Litorilinea aerophila: one gene and its partner. The protein of the gene in region 1 interacts with the protein of each later gene in a pairwise test. Links are inferred from orthologs where the notes say so. Each region holds a gene or a part of one and is shown on either strand. Other genes may lie near its edges.

Region 1 (9,142 bases):
GACAGCAACCGGTTCCACATCCACGTGGCCGAACACCCGGTGGATCAATACGAGACGCTGCAACGATCGGGCATGCGGGTGGTGGAGCGCCTGGTAGACTTCGGCATCGCGGCGCCCGAGAGTATCCTGGCCCACTGCGTCCACATCGACGCCTGGGAGATGGCCCTGATCCGGGAAGTGGGCTCCTTCGTCAGCCATCAGCCCCGCTCCAACATGAACAATGCGGTGGGCACTGCGGAAATCACCACCCTCCTGCGGGGCGGTGTCCCGGTCTGCCTGGGCAACGATGGTTTCAGCAACGACATGTTCGCCGAAATGAAGGTGGCCGATCTACTGCAGAAGGCCGCTCACGGCGACCCCCGCTACCTGGGCGCGGACCAGGTGGTCCGCATGGCTATCCACCACAACCGCCGGCTGGCCCAGGTCTTCTTCGAGAAACCTCTGGGCATCATCGCCCCCGGAGCCTACGCAGACCTCATTTTGTTGGACTACTACCCCACAACTCCCCTCACCCCCGAAAATTTGCCCTGGCATCTGCTCTTTGGCGTCAGCGGTGGCCATGTCCACAGCACCATCGCCCATGGCCAGGTGCTCATGCGCAACCGGAAACTCCTCACCCTGGACGAGGCCCAAATCACCGCGTGCAGTCGCCATCTGGCTGCCCAGACATGGGAGCGCTACTGGGAGATGTTTCCGTAGGGAATCTTCAATCTTGAATCTTTAATCTTCAGTCAAGGAGTCCACTTACATGAAACCCACCATCGCCGTCATTGGCGGCACCGGTGCCGAGGGGTCCGGCCTGGCCTTGCGTTGGGCCCGGGCCGGCTACCCCGTGGTGATCGGCAGCCGCAGCGCAGAGAAGGCCGCCACGGTCAGTGCCAGCCTGGGAGAACGGCTGCCCCCAGGCAGCGCCCCGCTGACCGGCGCCACCAACGCAGAAGCGGCTCAGGCCGCCGACGTGGTCGTGCTCAGCGTCCCCTACAGCGCCCAGGAGGCCACCCTCCAGCAAATCGGGGACGCCTGCCAGGGCAAGATCCTCATCACCGTGGGCGTGCCCCTCAAGCCGCCCCGGGTGAGCGTCGTCTGGCATCCGCCGGCCGGCTCCGCAGCTCAGGAAGCCCAGGCCCAACTGGGGGAGGGCGTCCGGGTGGTGGCTGCGTTCCAGAACATCGCCGCCGATCACCTCCAGGACCTGAGCTGGGAACCGGATTGCGATGTGCTGGTGGTGGGCGACGACAAGGCCGCCCGGCAGCAGGCCCTGGAGCTAGTGCGCGCGGCCGGCCTCTTCGGCGTGGACGCGGGGCCGCTGGCCAACGCCGGCGTGGTGGAAGGGTTGACCGCGTTGCTGATCGGGATCAACATCCGCTACAAGGTCAAGGGCAGCGGCATCCGCATCACCGGCATCCCCCGGGAGGGCTGAGGCCATGCAGCTGGAAACCCGGGCGGTCCACGCTGGTCGCCAGGTGGACCCGGCCACCGGCGCGGTGATGCCGCCCATCCATCTTTCCACCACCTTCGAGCGGGATGCCGACGGCGCGTATCCCCACGGCTACATCTACACCCGCAGCGGCAATCCCAACCGCCAGGCCCTGGAGCAGTGCCTGGCCCAGTTGGAAGGGGGGGCAGCCGCGGCCGCCTTCTCCTCTGGCATGGCGGCCACCATGGCTGTGCTGCAGGCCTTCCAGCCAGGCGACCACGTGCTGTTGCCGGCCGATGTCTACTACGGCACCCGTAAGCTGGCCCAGGAAATCTTCCGCCCCTGGGGCCTGGCGGTCTCCACCGTGGACATGGCCGACCTGGAGCAGGTCCGGGCGGCCATCCAGCCGCAAACCCGGCTGGTCTGGGTGGAGACGCCGTCCAATCCCCTGCTCAAGATCACCGACATTGCCGCGGTGGCCGAGATGGCCCACCGGGTGGGTGCGCGCTGTGTGGTGGACAACACCTGGGCCACGCCGGTTTTGCAACAGCCCCTGAGCCTGGGCGCCGATCTGGCCATGCACGCCACCACCAAGTACCTGGGGGGACACAGCGACCTGCTGGGGGGCGCCCTCATCGCCCGGGAGGAGGACGACTTTTTCCTGCGCATCCGTGAGATCCAGGCCACGGGGGGCGCAGTGCCGTCGCCCTTCGACTGCTGGCTCTTGTTGCGCAGCATCCGCACCCTGCCCTACCGCATGCGGGCCCACTGCCACAACGGGCTGGCAGTCGCTCGCTTCCTGCAGGAGCACCCCCGGGTGGAGGCCGTCCACTACCCCGGACTGGCCAGTCACCCGGGACACACCGTGGCCGCGCGCCAGATGCAGGGATTCGGCGGGATGCTCTCCATCCAGGTGGCCGGCGGCGCCGACGCAGCCATGGCCGTGGCCAGCCGGGTGCGCCTCTTCACCCGGGCCACCAGTCTGGGCGGTGTGGAAAGCCTCATCGAACATCGGGCCTCGGTGGAGGGCCCTGCATCCACCACGCCGCCCAACCTGCTGCGGCTTTCCGTCGGCCTGGAGCATCCCGACGACCTGATCGCCGACCTGGCCCAGGCCCTGGGTTGACGCGACCATGGAACTCTGGCGTGCCCTCCGGCTGGATCTGGCGCCCGAGACTCCCCACGTGGTCAGCTTTGTGGGCGGCGGCGGCAAAAGTACGGCCCTCTTTCGGCTGGCCCGGGAACTGGTGGCCCAGGGCAGCCGGGTCATTGTGACCACCACCACCCACCTGGGCGTGGCCCAAACCCAGGGCTACGCCGGCCTGTTGTGCCTGGCGGAGGGCGAGGGTCCGCCGGCAGACGGGATAGCCGACCGACTGGTCGCCCATGGCCAATGCCTGTTGGTCGGACCTCGGGTGGGTGCGAAGTGGCGGGGGCTGACGGCCGGGCAATTTCAGGCCCTGTGGACGGTGGCGCGGGCACTGGCGGTGACGGCCATCCTGGTGGAAGCCGACGGCAGCCGTGGCCTGCCGGTGAAGGCGCCGGCATCCCACGAGCCTGTGGTGCCGCCCATGACCACACTGCTGGTGCCGGTGGCCGGGCTGGATGGTGTGGGCGCACCGGTGGACGGGGACCATGTCCACCGGCCCGAACAGGTGCGGAAGCTGCTGGGGTTGGATGCCGGGATGTCCGCTCGGTTGACGCCGGCGCAACTGGCCCGGCTCCTGGTTCATCCAGCGGGCGGGGCCAGGCATAGACCGCCCACGGCCCGCCTGCTTCCCCTGCTCAACAAGGCGGACGACATCTGCCGCCTGGTCCTGGGGCGCCTGACCGCCGCCTGCCTGCTTCGCCTGGGCCAGGCGTCCCTGGTGGCTGCCGTGGCCCAAGAGGAGGAGCCGGTGTTGGAGCGGTGGGCTCCCTGGGCGGCCATTGTGTTGGCGGCAGGAGAAGGCCGGCGCATGGGGCGCCCCAAGCAGCTCGTCCCGGTGGACGGCGAGCCCATGGTAGCTCGCGCTGTGGGGACGGTCTTGGCGGCCGGGCCATCAGCCGTGCTGGTGGTCACCGGAGCCCATGGGGAGCAGGTCCAGGCGGCCCTGGCGTCCTGGCAGGCAGTGGCCGGCACAAGCCTGCGGTTGGTTCCCAATCCCCGTTGGGCCGAAGGACAGGCCAGTAGCATGCGGGCCGGCCTGTTGGCCCTGGACGAGGCCATCCAGGCGGCCCTCTTTCTGCCCGTGGATCAGCCTTTGCTGTCGTCTCGGTTGTTGCGGCAGATGTATCGCTGCTGGCAGGCAGGCGCTCCCCTGGTCACTCCCCGGGTGGATGGTCAGATCCGGGGCGCCCCGGCCCTCTTCGACCGGGCCCTCTGGCCCGAGCTGCTGGCCGTCCAGGGGGATGTGGGCGGCCGGGAGGTGCTGCGTCGTCATCAGCACCAGGCAGCCACCATCCCCGTGCAGCCGGAAGAGCTCCAGGACGTGGACACACCCGAGGATCTGGCCCGCCTTCGGTGACCGGGCGCCGGGGTCCTCTGGCCCGATTGCCCGGCATTCCTGGGGCCGTAGATCACGCAAGGATGCGTGACAGCGGTGCTACTACAGCCTGGCGTAAATACCCCGGCAGAAATTCCGGGTGCCCTCTGGGCGCACTGCCTGTGCTGGATACTATCGGCGAATTTCTGCCGGGATTTACTACCCAATTTGTGGCCGCAGCGATGGAACCCGCTGGGCCAGGGCCTGGAGCAGGGCCGCGCTGTGGGGGCCGTGGGCCGTCAGGACGATCCGCCGGTGGTCGGGGCTATCGCCGGTCGCTTCCAGGTTGACGGCCAGGTGATCGTCCGTCAGCATTCCGGCCACCCGGTCCGCCCATTCGATGACCACCACGGCCCCGCTGGCCTGCCCGCTGAGGCTGGTCGGTTCTCCGGCGCTGTCCAGGATTTCCTCCAGGCCAAAGGTGGCTGCGTCCAGCTCGGGGGCCGTATCGGCCAGCCGATAGACATCCACGTGGATCAGCTGCAGCCCGCCCCGGCCCTGGTACTCGTTGACCAGGGTGAAGGTGGGGCTGGTCACCCGGGCGGTGATGCCCATGCCCGCGGCCAGCCCCTGGGTGAAGGTGGTCTTGCCGGCGCCCAGGTCGCCCCGCAGGGCGATGATGTGGCCGGCCTGGACCAGGCTGCCCAGCTGGTGGCCCAGGGCCTGGGTCTCGGCTGCGCTGTGGGTTTCGACTGCGTAGGGATGGGTAACAGAGGTGTGCATGGTCTCAGTCATGGCTGGTTTACAGTTTCGATCAGGGCCTGGATCTGGGCGCTGAACTGGTTCACCAGTTGCTGGGCCCGCTCGGGGTCTTGCCCCTCGGCCACTACCTCCAGATAGGGCCGATCCGGATCGGGGGCGATGTGGACCCACTCTTGGTTTTCCAGGCAGATTTTGAGTCCGTCGATGTTGTCGGAGATGTTCACGGTGTGCTGTCTGTGGAGTTCCCGCATGACCCGGGCCTTGGCATCCCAGGGGCAATTGACCAGATGGCGGACCAGGTTCATGGGCGGCAGATAGCTCACCACTTCGCTTAGGGGGGCCTGCCGGACGGCCAGGTATTCCAGCAGGCAGGCCACGGCCATCATCCCATCCACCGCGGGCTGGAAGGGCGGGAAGATAAAGTTGCCGGTGCCGTCGGTCACCAGCAGGATGTCGCTCTGCTGGGCGGTGGTCATGAGGCTGTGCAGGTTGTTGTTGATGCGCAGCACCCGCCCCTCATGCCAGGCGGCGATGGTGTCGATGGCGTTGGGCATGGTCGCGGGGACGGCCACCGTGCGGCCCGGGTGGGCGTAGAGGGCCAGCTCCACCATGAGCGCGGCCGCGGTGAGATCGTCCAGGATGCGGCCATGTTCGTCCACCAGGAAGATCTTCTCGCCGCCCACATCCAGTTGAATGCCCATGTCTGCATCCAGGACGCCCACAATTTTGGCCACCCGTTCCAGGTTGGCGTGGAACTCGTGCTGGAGCATGGCCAGCTTGGTCTCGTCCATGCGGGCGTTGAGGGGGACAGTATCCACCCCCAGCTTATTCAGGATGTGGGAGAGGGTATCCGCGGCCAGCCCGTGGGAGTAATCGATGACGATGCGGAAATGGGCCTGGCGGATGCGGTCCACGTCCACGTGGGCCAGGAAGTCCTCGGTGTACTCCTCGATGGGCCGGTTGGCGTACTGGATCAGGCCGATCTCGTCCAGGTAGGCCCGTCGGAAGTCCTCCCGGAAGAAGCTGCGCTCGATGGCCCGCTCGGCCGCCTTGCTCTGGTTCAGGCCGTTGTGGTCGATGAAGCGGATGTCCACCACCCGCTGGTCGAAGGGGCTGAGGCGGACGTGGATGCCGGCCGAGGTGTTGGCATGTTTGCGCACGAAGTGACGCAACACGGGGATGGCCACGGTGCCCAGGTCCCACACGTTGACCCCGGTGCCGGGGAGTCCGCTGATCAGGGCCCGTTTGAGCATGCGGGAGGAGCGGTGGATGTCCCGGTTGAGCGCGACGTAGCTGTTTTTGGGCAGCGTCGCGCCCAGGGCAGCACCCAGCTTGGCCGCGAACTCGGGCGTCAGGTCCACGTTGACTACGCCCGTGACGCCGAAGCGGCCGAAGAGGGAACGCCGCCCCTGGTTGCCCCAGATGATGCTGTCCTTCACCGTGGCCCCGGCCTCGATCTCCTTGTGGGGCCAGAGCTTCACCTCGGCATGGAGCACGCAGCCCTCGCCCAGAACGTTGTTATCGCCGATGACCACCCCTTCGTAGGCCACCACGTTGGACTTGATGCTACACTGGCGCGCCACCACCGTTCCCCGCAGCTCACAATTTTCGCCCACGTAGTTGTTGCGCCACAGGATGCTGCGCTCGATGCGGGTGTAGGCATCGACGATGGTGTAATCCCGGATGACGCTGGGACCGTAGATGGTTACATCCCCCTTGATTTTGACGCCGTTGCCCAGGTAGATGGGGCCGAAGAGCTGGGCGCTGGGCGCGATCTCCACGTCCTGCCCCACCCAGATGCCCCCGCCCACGTGCTGGCCGATGGGGCTGGACAGCTTGACTTTGCCGAAGAGCAGGTCGGCATTGGCCCGGCGATACTCTTCGATGGTGCCCACGTCGCACCAGTAGCCGTCGGCCACGTAGCCGTAGAGGGGGAGCTTCTTCTGAAGCAAGAGCGGGAAGAGATCTGTGGAGAAGTCGTAGGCCACATCCGACGGGATCATCTCCAACACCTCCGGCTCCAGCACGTAGATCCCGGTGTTTACCGTGTCGGACATGATCTCGCCCCAGCTGGGCTTTTCCTGAAAGCCCAGGATGCGCCCATCTTCCCCTGTGACGATCACGCCGAACTCCAGGGGGTTGGCCACGTGGGTCAGGGTGAGGGAGGCCAGGGCTTCCCGTTCCCGGTGGGTTTGGATGATCCGGCCCAGGTCAAAGTCGGTGAGGGCATCGCCGCTGATGACCAGGAAGGTGTCGTCCAGGTAGCGCTCGGCGTTTTTGACGCTGCCGGCCGTGCCCAGGGGCGATTCTTCCACCACGTAGGTCAGCCGCATGCCCAGGTTCCGGCCGTCCTCGAAGAAGTCCTGGATGGTGGAGGCCATGTAGCGCAAGGTCACCACCACATCGGTGATGCCGTGGTTTTTCAAGAGATCCAGGATGTGGGCCATCACGGACTTGTTGACAATGGGCACCATGGGTTTGGGGCGCCCAACGGTCAGAGGGCGAAGGCGAGAGCCTTCGCCGCCGGCCATGACGACAGCTTTCATGGATCCTCCTTTGCGGGTTTTGTGCCAGGGGCTGGCCAACGACCCACCCACTTGAGCACAGTGGGTGGAGGGTGCATGTTAGATCGGGGGCCACGGATAATTGCGCCGAAATGGCGACGGCTCAGGGAAGGTGCGGGTATGCAGGAGCAGGCGCAGACGTTCCAGCATGGCTGCCCGCTCCTCGTCGTTCAAAAGCTGACACAGGCTCTGGGCCAGGGGGGTGTTCATGTCGGTCAATTGGGCTTCCAGCCGCTGCAGGCCGGCCAGGAGTTCTTCTTCAATGGGCTGACCGCTGAATTCCCAGATCACGGTGCGCAGCTTGTATTCGCTGTGGAAGCAGACCCCATGGTCGATGGCCCAGAGGCGGCCATCGGTGCCGATGAGGCAGTGGCCACTTTTGCGGTCCGCGTTGTTGATGACAAAGTCGAAGAGGGCCAGCTGGCGCAGGGACTGGGCGTAACGGGCATCGGCCTGGACCGTGAAGTAGTGCTCGTTTTCGTCGTTGTCCACATAAAACTGGACACTGCCCAGCCCGCGCGTCCCCTCCCGCAGGACCGTGGGCGGGACCAGGCGCCAGCCCAGGCCATGGCTGACCAGGTAAGCGGCCGTCTCTCGCAGGCAGAGGCTGCCCCATTCAAAATCCCAGAGGGGGCTTTCCCCGCGGCGGGGTTTATAGACGGCCGGCAGGGTACACTGCTGGTGGGTCACGGTGACCAGAAAACTGTGGTTGGAGCTGTAGGGCAGCAGCCCCTGCTCTTCCATGCGGCCGGCGGTGAGGATCTCCAGGACCTCCGCCTCGTTCAGCTGGATGGGGTCTGGGCCCGAGTGGGGCCGGGCTCTGCGCTTGGCTGCCAAGTTGGTCGAATCCTCGTCAAACGTCGGACAAGGCCACCCGGAACGCTGTCTGCCTCCGGGGGCGACTCGTACACGCGGGCGTCGATGGTGGCGTCAACAGCGTTAAAAGATGATGGGCATGGCTTCCCCGTCGGAGCGGGGACAGAAGTGCCCTTCCCGGTCGATGGGCCGCCCACAGAGAGGACAGGTGGGACGCCCTTTCGCCACCACTTCCAGCGCGTGCTCGCTCAGGGCCCGCATCTGCTCCCGGGTGGCCACAAAACGGACAGCCGGCACTTCGTCGCTTTCGGGATCCAGGATGGTGCCACTTTCGGTGACGACCAGGGCCTTGGCAATGACCCAGATCATGTCTTCCTGCTCGTCGTAGCCGATGATCAGCTGACCGACCCGGAAGATGGGTTCCAGCGGCTGTTCTGGCTGCAGCACCTGGTGGTGTTTGGAGACCGGCGGGAGATCCGGATATTTCTCCTCCAGTTCTTCCAGGAGTTGCAGAATGCTGAGGGCCAGGTTCGCGACCTCTTGCTTTTCCAGCACCAGGCTGACGAGCTGAGAGCCCGCCCGCGCCTGCAGGAAGAAGGTGCGTTTGCCGGGTTCTCCAACGGCATCGGCGATGATATGTTGAACAGGGTTGAGGTCGTAGGCAAATTGGGCCATGGTTCTTCACGCTCACAAGGTGAACCGAATCATCCGATTCCTGGGCAGATTGACGCCAGACTGTACCAGTACACGATGGCGTAAATAAACCAGTGGTTTCTGGCGTGGTGCGTGCACTCGTTCACGAACTACACACCCCAAAATCCGTAGGCGTATTTACACCGTTTTTACACTGGGCTTTACACCCGTTACACTGGGCTTTGCACCAGGCGTTGCCCTGGTAAATCCCGGCAGAAATTCGCCTATGGTTTCCACCAGAGGTAACGCGCCCAGAGGGCACCCGGGATTTCTGCCGTGGTATTTACGCCAGACTGTACTAGGCGTTGGCGGCGGCATGTTCAGCCTCCTGGGTTGCCTCTTCGCTTTTGAACTCGAGCCGGGGCAGTTCGGCATGATAGTTGACGAAGAGCACCATGGGCCGAGCGCCGTGAAAGGCCAGGCCC
Region 2 (9,324 bases), on another replicon or contig:
TGCCCGAGAGCGTGGAGGTGATCATCAGCCCCCAGGCGCCGGCCACGCCCGAGGCCACACCTACCGGCACACCGGTGGCCCCCTCGGGGCTGATTCCAGGGCGCAATCCGGCCCAGTAGGCGAACTGGTGACGGCGCGCGGTGCGATATTGCTGTGCAATCGGTGGATCCTCTGGTACAATGGATGGATGGCTCTGCTGCAAGAACAGCGCAGAGACGCAGAGCATGCGGAGTTTTCTCTGAGCTCTCTCTGGACTTCCGCTGCGTCTCCGTGATAATCAAACCCTTTTTGCAGGGGAAGTCATGGATCCCTTCTGGTAGGGATGGACATTGAAAAGGTCGAAATTTACGGAAAGAAATCAAATATGACTCCTCGTAAACCGGTGGTCGCCCTGGTTGGGCGCCCCAATGTGGGAAAATCAACCCTGTTTAACCGGCTGATCGGCCGGCGTACGGCCATTGTGGAAGACGTGCCCGGCACCACCCGAGACCGCATCTACGGGGAGAGCGACTGGAACGGCGTTGCCTTCGTGGTCATCGACACCGGCGGGCTGGAAGCCCCCACGGGCCTGGCCGGCGAACCTTCATCCCCGGCCAACCTGGCCCTGGCCACCGACTCGGCCCTGTTCGTGGAGCACATCCAGAACCAGGCCCGGCTGGCCATGGAAGAGGCCGACGCCATCATCCTGGTGGTGGACGGCAAGGAAGGGCTCACCGCGGCGGATCTGGACGTGGCTGAAGTGCTGCGCACCACCCAGAAGCCGGTCTTCGTGGCCGTCAACAAAGCCGAGAGTGAACAGCGGCGCCTGGACGCGGTGGAGTTCTGGAACCTGGGGTTGGGCGAGCCCATCCCCATCAGCGCCTACCACGGCCACGGCGTCGGCGACCTGCTGGACGCGGTGGTGGCCGCCCTCCCGCCCCACCCCACAGACGACGAAGAAGAGGACGAGGCGGTCTCCATCGCCATTGTGGGCCGGCCGAATGTGGGCAAGAGCAGCCTGCTCAACGCCCTCCTGGGCACCGAGCGGGCCATCGTGTCCGAGGTGCCCGGCACCACCCGCGACCCCATCGACACCCACGTGGTCTACAACCGCCAGAAGATCGTCCTCATCGACACGGCCGGCATCCGACGGCGGGGCAAGGTGGAGCCCGGCATCGAAAAGTACTCCGTCCTGCGCAGCATGCGCAGCATCGACCGGGCCGACGTGGCCCTGCTGCTCATCGACGCCACCGAGGGGGTGACCGCCCAGGATGCCCACGTGGCCGGCTACGTGCTGGAAAAGTACAAAGGGGTGGTGGTGGTGGTCAACAAGTGGGACGCCCTGGAAAAGGACGCCTACACCATGCACAACTTCACCGAGATGGTGCGCCAGGAACTTCAGTTCCTGAGCTATGTGCCGGTGATCTACATCAGCGCCCGCACCGGCCAGCGCATCCACACGGTGCTGCCCACCGCGCTGGAGGTGGCCGAAGCCCGACGCCACCGGCTCTCCACCAGCGAGCTCAACGAGCTGCTCCGGGCCGCCTACGACGCCACCTCGCCGCCCGGCAAGGGTGGCCGGGTGCTGCGCATCTACTACGGCACCCAGGTGAGCATTGAGCCGCCCACGTTCGTGATTTTTGTCAACGACCCAGAGCTGGTTCACTTCAGCTACGAGCGATACCTGGAAAACCAGATCCGGGCTTACTATCCCTTTACCGGGACGCCCATTCGGCTGATCTTCCGGCAACGCACCAGCAACCGGAAGTGATGGAGGACGAACCAGAGCCTGGCATGAATCCTTTCCGCTCCATCCGGTTTTACAGCATCGAACTGACACTCCTGGGCATCCTGGGCCTGGCCATCGCCTTCTTCGTCTACCTGGGCTACGGCCTGCTCCAGCCCACCGTGGGCGTCGAAGAATTCTCCGGCGCCCGGGCCCTGGATTACGCGGTTCGCCAGCTGGAGTTCGGCGAGCGCAGCGTGGGGACGGCCGGCAACAACCGGACCGGCGATTGGCTGGTGGAGGAGTTGCGCAACATGGGCTGGGACGTCATCATCCAGCCCTACACCATCGCCGACACGGTGGCCGCACGGAACATTGTCGCCGTGCGGGATAGCGCCGGGGCGCGGCGTCCGGTGGCGCTCCTGGTCACCCACTACGACAGCCGCCTCTTCGCCGACCAGGATCCAAACCCGGCGAACCACATTCAGCCCACACCCGGCGCCAACAGCGGCGCATCGGGGCCGGCCGTCCTGCTGGAACTGGCCCGCACCCTGGACCTGACGGCGGTGGAACACACGGTCTGCCTGGCCTTTGTGGATGCTGACGACAACGGCGGTCTGCCCGGCTGGCAGGGCGCCATTGGCAGCGCCTACCTCCTGCAGCGCCTGGAGACGGACCTGGCCCGCTGCCGGGATCCCCGTTTCGCCGTCTATCTGGATCGGGTAGGCGGCGTGGAAAGCCGCTTCATCCCCGAGAGCAACAGCAGCGAAGAGCTCCGCCAGGCCATCTGGCGCACGGCAGACGAACTGGGCTACGGCCGCTGGTTCCCCCCCAATGCCAACTGGACGACCACGGCTGCCCACCTCCTGTTCCTGGAACAAGAGATCCCCGCCGCGCTCATCGCCGCCCGGGACTACCCCTACCTCTACACCATGCAGGACACGGTGGACAAGCTGAGCCCGGACACCCTGGAGCGGGTCGGCCGCACCCTCAAGGCCTGGCTGGAGGCAGGGGCGCCCTTTTAAGGTTCGCTTCCCAGGGCATAGGCCAGGGAGTAGAGCCACCAGCGTCCATCCCGCTGAACCAGGACCCAGTGGTCCTGGCCGAGTTGGAAGGTGGCCTCTCCGTCGTCCGCCTGGATGGGCAAGGATTCCGGCAGGGTGAGGGGCGGGGGTGGATGGGGAAAGACGGCCACCACGTAGCGATCCAGGATGGCGTCCCGGCCCTGCCACCGGTAGTCGTCCTGGGGTGAAGGCGTGCCCCGGCCATCCACGATGGTGGCATCCTCGGCCCAGATTTGGGCCAACAGGGCCAGATTGCCCGTTCGGGCGGCCTGCCGTTCCGCGGCGATCAGGGCTGGGGCGGCCTCGGCCAGGGGGGCAAGGGCGAAGGACGGCGGTGGAGGTGGGGTCGCCGTGGCAGGGGGCAGTACCCGGGCGGTGCGCGGCCCGCAGGCAGCCAGGAGCCCCACCACCAGGAGCAGCACAGCCCAGATGAACGTACCCCGTCGCCCTTTGGGTTTTCGTTGCATCCGGTCTATACTTAGTGAACGATTACCCATGACCTGCCATGCCTCTCCTGTGACATACCACTACGGTGAGGCGTCTCAAACCATGATGGAGCAACGTGCATGAATCCGGTCATCTTCCAATTTGGCCCTTTCGCCCTGCACTGGTACGGGGTGTTCATCGTCGGCGGCGCGGTGATCGCCGCCTGGGTCTCCAGCCGCTACGCGGCCAAAGCCGGCGAGAATCCAGATCACATCTGGAACCTGCTGGCCTGGTCCCTGATCGTGGGCATCATCGGCGCCCGCCTGTACCACGTCTTTAGCTCGCCGGCGGACGGGCTGGGCTGGGCCTACTATCGGGAACATCCGCTGGACATCATCAACTTTTGGAACGGCGGCTTCCGGGGGCTGGGTATCTACGGGGGGCTGGCCGGCGGTACCCTGGCCGTGGCCGTCTATTGCTGGTACCACAAGTTGAACCCCCTGCGCTGGCTGGACTTTATCGCCCCCAACGTCCTGCTGGCCCAGGCCATCGGCCGGATGGGCAATTTCGTCAACCAGGAGCTCTACGGCCCGCCCACCAACGTGCCCTGGGCCTTTCACATCAACCCCAAGTACCCCTGCCAGCTCCCGCCCAATCTGCCGCCCGACGTGCAATTCTGCGGTGCTCCGGACCTGACGCAGCGCACCCTGGAGTGGTACGCCAGCAACGGCTTCCACCCCACCTTTTTCTATGAGGCGGGCTGGAACCTGCTGATGTTCGGCGTGCTGACCTTCATCATCCGGCGCTACGGCCACCGGCTGCGCACCGGCGACGGCCTGCTCCTCTACCTCATCGCCTACCCCCTGGGGCGCTTCTGGGTGGAGATGTTCCGACCCGATGCCTGGGTCATTGGCAACCTGGCCACCGCCCAATGGATCGCCATCGCCTCCGTGCTGGGCAGCGCCTTCATCCTCTACCTGCGCCACCGCAACTGGTCCTGGCAGGAGCACCCCGAGGAATCCCTGGCCGCCATGAGCGCTGCGGGTCAGGTGGCGACCAGCAGCTCCTGACCTGCCTTCGCGTCACGTGCCCAGGTGTTGCCACAGGGCATCGCTGACCTGCTCACCGATCAGGAAACAGCGATCCTGGTCTGTCCCCACTCCGGTGATCACATACTGCCCCGGCTGCCGGCCCACGTAGTGGGCCAGTAGCCGGTCGGTCGTTTCGCGCCAGCGCCGCGCGGCCTCCAGGGAGCGTTCCTGCAGCCCGGTCCAGTCCGCCGGGATCTCCACGGCGATCAGCGGGGCGTCCACATCCAGGCGCACCTCCTCCCAGCCCTGATTCACCCGCACCACGTCGGGATGGTGGCGCAGGTCCAAAATCAGGGCGCGGGAGCCGAAACGGGGCACGTTGCGCACCCGCTCAGTGCCCACCAGCCAGGTCAACCCAAAGCGAGACGCCGGCACCCGGTTGAGGTTGTTGCGAAAGGGGTAGAGGTCGGGGTAGAAGTCGAAGGCCACGGCCCGCAGCAGCCCGAAGTTCAGGGCCGCGTTGGGAAACTGGAGCGGGTCCGCGGTCCAATGGATGATGCCGATACCGTTGGCCCACGCCTGCTCGGCCTGGATCCGCTTCAGGAGATGGCCGATGCGCATGCCCCGATACTCGGGCAACACGGCCATGGTCTGGGACTCCAGGCGGAGATCCCCGCCGAAGCGCTGGTGCCAGTCCGCCGGCAGCGCGGGGCCGCCGAATTTGTAGAAGCCAAAGAGGAAACCGGCCAGCCGCTCCTCCACCCGGGCCACCAGGGAAGTCCCCAGGCCAAACTCCCGGCTGTGGATGTCGGCCGGGTAGAGGAATTCGGGTGGGCTCCCCCAGACAGCCTGCTGGAGCTGGCGGATGCCCAAGGCCTCGTCTCGGCTGGGCCGCCCCACGTTGATGGTGCCTATCGCTTCGCCCGTGGCAGAAAAACAGGATGCATGGGCCGGGTCGTAGTAGACCACTTCCGCGCCGTGCAGGTGTGCCTGCAGATGGGCCAGCAAATGATCCCGCTGGGAAGGCGCCAGTGGTTCCACCGCATGATAGCGCAGGGTGTAGATCCGCCGCGGGCGGCCACCCTCCTGGCGATAGCCGCGCGGAAAGAGGAACCCCACACCCACCCGGCGGCCGTCGTTTTTGACGACCACCATTTTTCCACCCAGACGCGGCAAGACCACCTGCAGAAAGTGGTAGGGGAACAGGTGGGGATTGTCCGGCGCGCCCAGGGCTGCACCGGCCCGGTCGATTTCCCCGTTCCAGGTGGGATCTCGGTTATCCAGGATCGCGATATCCATGGGCGTGCCGGTGAACCGTTCAGCGGGTACGGGCCTGGCGTGCCAGATAGAGGACGATGCTGCCGGCGACGGCTGCGTTCAGGCTGGCCACCTGGCCGTACATGGGCAACCGGACCAAAAAATCACACTTCTCTCGAGTGAGGCGGCTCAAGCCACGGCCCTCACTGCCCACCACCACCGCCAGCGCGCCATCCAGGGTAGCGGGATCCAGGAGGGGTGTGGAGTCGTCGCTGTCCAGCCCGGCCACCCAGATGTTCGCCTCTTTGAGCTCGTCGATGAGCCGGTTGATGTTGACCACCTGGGCCAGGCGCATGTGCTCCACCGCGCCGGCGCTGGCGTTGCTGACGGCCGGCGTCACCCGGGCTGACCGCCGGGAGGGAATGAGGATGCCATGGACGCCCATGGCTTCGGCGGTGCGGATGAGGGTGCCCAGGTTCTGGGGATCCTGCAGGTGATCCAGGATCAGGAGGAAGGGGGGCTCCTCCTGTTTGCGGGCGTGGCGCAGGATCTCGTCCACCTGGACATAGGGATAGTCGCCCACCTCCAGGGCCACCCCCTGGGCGTTGACGTTCTCCTGGGCCAGCCGGGTGAAGACGCCCCCCTTGACCGCCCGCACCGGAACTTTCAGCGCGGCGGCCTGCTCGAGGATAGGTTCCAGGCCGCCGCCTTTGGGCTCGCCTTCCCCCTCCACCCAGAGGCGGAAGATGTGGCGCCGATGGGCGCGTAGCGTCTCGTAGACAGCCCGCCGTCCGTAGATCAGTTCGCTCATGGGGGGCTACTCATCCCGGAAGCGCCAGGTGGTACCCTCGGGCGTGTCCTCCAGCACCACATCCAGCTCCTGCAGCCCATCCCGGATCTTGTCGGCCAGGTCCCACTGCTTCTGGGCCCGCAGCTCGTTGCGGACGCTCACCAGCAGCTCGATGAAGGGACGCACCTCCACGCCATTGGTCGTGGACGCGGGCACACCACCGGCCAGGGTCAGGCCCAGGACGCCGGTCAGCTCCCGCAGGGTGCGCTGGGCGGCGTCGTAGAAGGGGCCGCTGACGCCAGCCTCCCGGGCGGTGTTGATGGCCCGCACCAGTTCGAAGATGGCCGCCAGCCCGTTGCTGGTGTTGAAGTCATCATCCATGGCCTCGATGAACTGGACCCGGGCGTTCTCGCAGGCCTCCCGCAGGGCATCGGCCTCCGGGCCGGTGGTCTTGTTTCCCCGGGCCGGCCGCAGGCCACCCCGCAGGCGGGCCAGGCTGCGCTCGGCGCTGTCCAGGGTCTCCTCGTTGAAGACCACAGGCTTGCGGTAGTGGCCGGAGAAGATCAACATGCGCAGGGTATCGGCGCTCCGCCGGGACAGGAATTCGTCGATGGTGACCAGGTTGCCCAGGGATTTGCTCATCTTCTCGCCGGCCAGCTGGAGCATGCCGTTGTGCATCCAGTAGCGGGCCAGGGGCTTGCCCGTCAGACTTTCGCTCTGGGCGATTTCGTTCTCGTGGTGGGGGAAGATGAGGTCATTCCCGCCGCCGTGGATGTCGATGGTCTCGCCCAGGTGGTGGAGGCACATGGCCGAGCACTCGATGTGCCAGCCGGGTCGGCCGGGTCCCCAGGGGCTATCCCAGGCCGGTTCACCCGGCTTGGCCGACTTCCAGAGGGCGAAGTCGGCTACGTTCTCCTTGCGGGCGTCCTCCTCGATGCGGGTACCGCTGAGGGCTTCCTGCAGGCTGCGCCGGCTCAGCTTGCCGTAATCTTCGTCCCGGGTGACCCGGAAGTAGACGTCGCCGTCGACCACATAGGCGAACCCTTTGTCAATGAGGGCCTGGATGAATTGGATGATGTGGGGGATCTCCTGGCTCACCCGGGGATACTCGTCCGCCGGCAGCACGTTGAGGTCGGCCAGGTGGCGGAGGTATTTTTCCGCGTAGTGGTTGGCCAGGGCGATGGGATCCTGGCCCGTCTCCTGGGCGCGACGGATGATCTTGTCGTCCACGTCGGTGAAGTTGGTGACGTAGTGGACGTCATACTCCTGGTACATCAGATAGCGGCGGACCATGTCGAAGACAATGGCCGCCATGGCGTGGCCCACATGGGCGTCGGCGTAGACCGTGGGGCCACAGACGTACATCTTGACCTTGCCCGGCTCCAGGGGGACGAATTCCTCTTTGGTGCGCGTCAACGTGTTATAAATGCGTAGACCCATAGTTCTTCCCGATTTTGCGTGGTGGTTTGATCTCGTTGAGACGATTGTAATCTGATTAGTCGACGAGGGCAAAGATCAAAACGGGGAGAGTCGGGGGGCGCAGCGGCTGAAGGAAGGACTGAGGTGGACGGTGACGCATCTGCTGGGAGAGCAACCGAAGCTGATGTAGACGTTGGCATCCAGGATCACCTTTATCTTTGCACTTTATTTTCAGCCACAGATTGCACAGATAACACGGATCACTATCTTTGCAGATCCGCCCCATCGATTTCACAGCCGCCCCACCTATCCGTGGCGTCCGATCTGCGCGGATGACGGCTCCTCTCGTAGGTGCGGTCTCCGGCCGCACGGTGGTGCCCGGAAGGGCGCCCGTTCCCGTCGGGGCGGGCCTCCGTGCCCGCCCGCTGTCGCGGTCGAACCAGCCACCCACGGCGGGCCAGAGCCCCGCCCTACGCACGGGTTGCACCCAATCCGGACAGGTGCAGGGACGGCAACGGCTGCGCAGCGACCCGGACGGCACAACGCCACATGGGGCGAGTGCGCATCTGAGGATGCGCACTCCTCGAAAGGATTACCACCACGACGCGGAGCGCGCATCCTCCGGTGCGGCGCCGTCCTGTCCGGGTCGGCATCGGAGGATGCGCGCTCCGCGTATGGGCAACCTTCGCGAAATATGGACTCAGGACTCTTCGGGCACGGCAAAGACCAGGCGGCCGGCGTTGGTCTGGAGGACCTTGGTGACCTGGACCAGGATCTCCTGGTTCAGGTATTGGCGGCCGTTTTCCACCACCACCATGGTGCCATCCTCCAGGTAACCCACGCCCTGGCCGATCTCCTTGCCGGTCTGGATGATCTTGATGGGCATCTCTTCACCCGGCAAGAAGACCGATTTGACCGCGTTGGCCAGCTCGTTGATGTTGAGGATCTTAACGCCCTGGAGCCGGGCCACCCGGTTCAGGTTATAGTCGTTGGTGATGATGGCGGCGTTGAGCTCCATGGCCAGGCTGATCAGCTTGTCGTCCACCTGTTGGGCATCCGGTGGGTCGATGTCGATGAACTCAATCGCCACATCCGGGTTCTGCTGCAGCCGGTCCAACATCTCCAGGCCCCGACGTCCCCGGTTGCGCCGCAGTGCGTCCGACGAATCGGCGATGTATTGCAGCTCGTTCAACACGAAGCGGGGCACCGCCATCTTGCCCAGGATGAAGCCGGTTTTGGCCACGTCGGCGATGCGGCCATCGATGATCACGCTGGTGTCCAACAAGAGGAGGGGCGCGGCCTCCTGACTATCCACCAGGGGGAGTCCCCGAGTCCCCCGGAAGAGGGCCATCAGGTCGTCCTTGCGCAACACCATGACCGCTGCCCCCAGGTAGCCGAAAATGACCACCGCGATCAGGGGCATGATGGGGCCAAAGGGCGGTGGCAGCCGGGAGAGGGGATAGGCCAGCAGCGCGGCGATGAAGAGGCCGACGGCCAGGCCGATGGTGCCGGCCACCAGGTCCACCAGCGGCACACTGCGCAGGCTATTGCGCGCCGCCCGGGCTGGTGCGATCACGATCCAGGGGGACAGTAAGTAACCCAAGACGGCCCCCGCCAGCATCGCCCCCCAGA

What was found.
Region 2: the proteins of tsaE (region 1) and rlmB interact in binary tests that used the Escherichia coli proteins (3 or more experiments, as listed by UniProt). The link is inferred for Litorilinea aerophila from one-to-one orthologs.

The regions. Positions count from the first base shown.
Region 1 is NZ_VIGC02000005.1:113,614-122,755, forward strand. Bases 2,884-5,690 are described here. They hold tsaE (tRNA (adenosine(37)-N6)-threonylcarbamoyltransferase complex ATPase subunit type 1 TsaE), read right to left. Parts: upstream 4,666-5,690; coding sequence 4,102-4,665; downstream 2,884-4,101. Other genes in these bases: yqeC (selenium cofactor biosynthesis protein YqeC), read left to right, coding at 2,884-3,924; FKZ61_RS04990 (sugar phosphate nucleotidyltransferase), read right to left, coding at 4,674-5,690. Also shown: putative aminohydrolase SsnA, read left to right, coding at 1-699; npdG (NADPH-dependent F420 reductase), read left to right, coding at 749-1,420; FKZ61_RS04975 (trans-sulfuration enzyme family protein), read left to right, coding at 1,425-2,543; more of yqeC, read left to right, coding at 2,551-2,883; more of FKZ61_RS04990, read right to left, coding at 5,691-7,190; FKZ61_RS04995 (SCO1664 family protein), read right to left, coding at 7,269-8,045; FKZ61_RS05000 (DUF3090 domain-containing protein), read right to left, coding at 8,148-8,699; FKZ61_RS05005 (MSMEG_4193 family putative phosphomutase), read right to left, coding at 9,016-9,142. UniProt on the Escherichia coli protein: Required for the formation of a threonylcarbamoyl group on adenosine at position 37 (t(6)A37) in tRNAs that read codons beginning with adenine.
Region 2 is NZ_VIGC02000028.1:6,772-16,095, reverse strand. What follows is about bases 4,420-7,408. They hold rlmB (23S rRNA (guanosine(2251)-2'-O)-methyltransferase RlmB), read right to left. Parts: upstream 6,295-7,408; coding sequence 5,545-6,294; downstream 4,420-5,544. Other genes in these bases: cysS (cysteine--tRNA ligase), read right to left, coding at 6,301-7,408; FKZ61_RS18420 (GNAT family N-acetyltransferase), read right to left, coding at 4,420-5,525. In the rest of the region: FKZ61_RS18445 (CdaR family protein), read left to right, coding at 1-119; ribosome biogenesis GTPase Der, read left to right, coding at 365-1,750; FKZ61_RS18435 (M28 family peptidase), read left to right, coding at 1,750-2,730; FKZ61_RS18430 (hypothetical protein), read right to left, coding at 2,727-3,236; lgt (prolipoprotein diacylglyceryl transferase), read left to right, coding at 3,336-4,265; more of FKZ61_RS18420, read right to left, coding at 4,278-4,419; more of cysS, read right to left, coding at 7,409-7,713; FKZ61_RS18405 (PIN/TRAM domain-containing protein), read right to left, coding at 8,393-9,324. UniProt on the Escherichia coli protein: Specifically methylates the ribose of guanosine 2251 in 23S rRNA.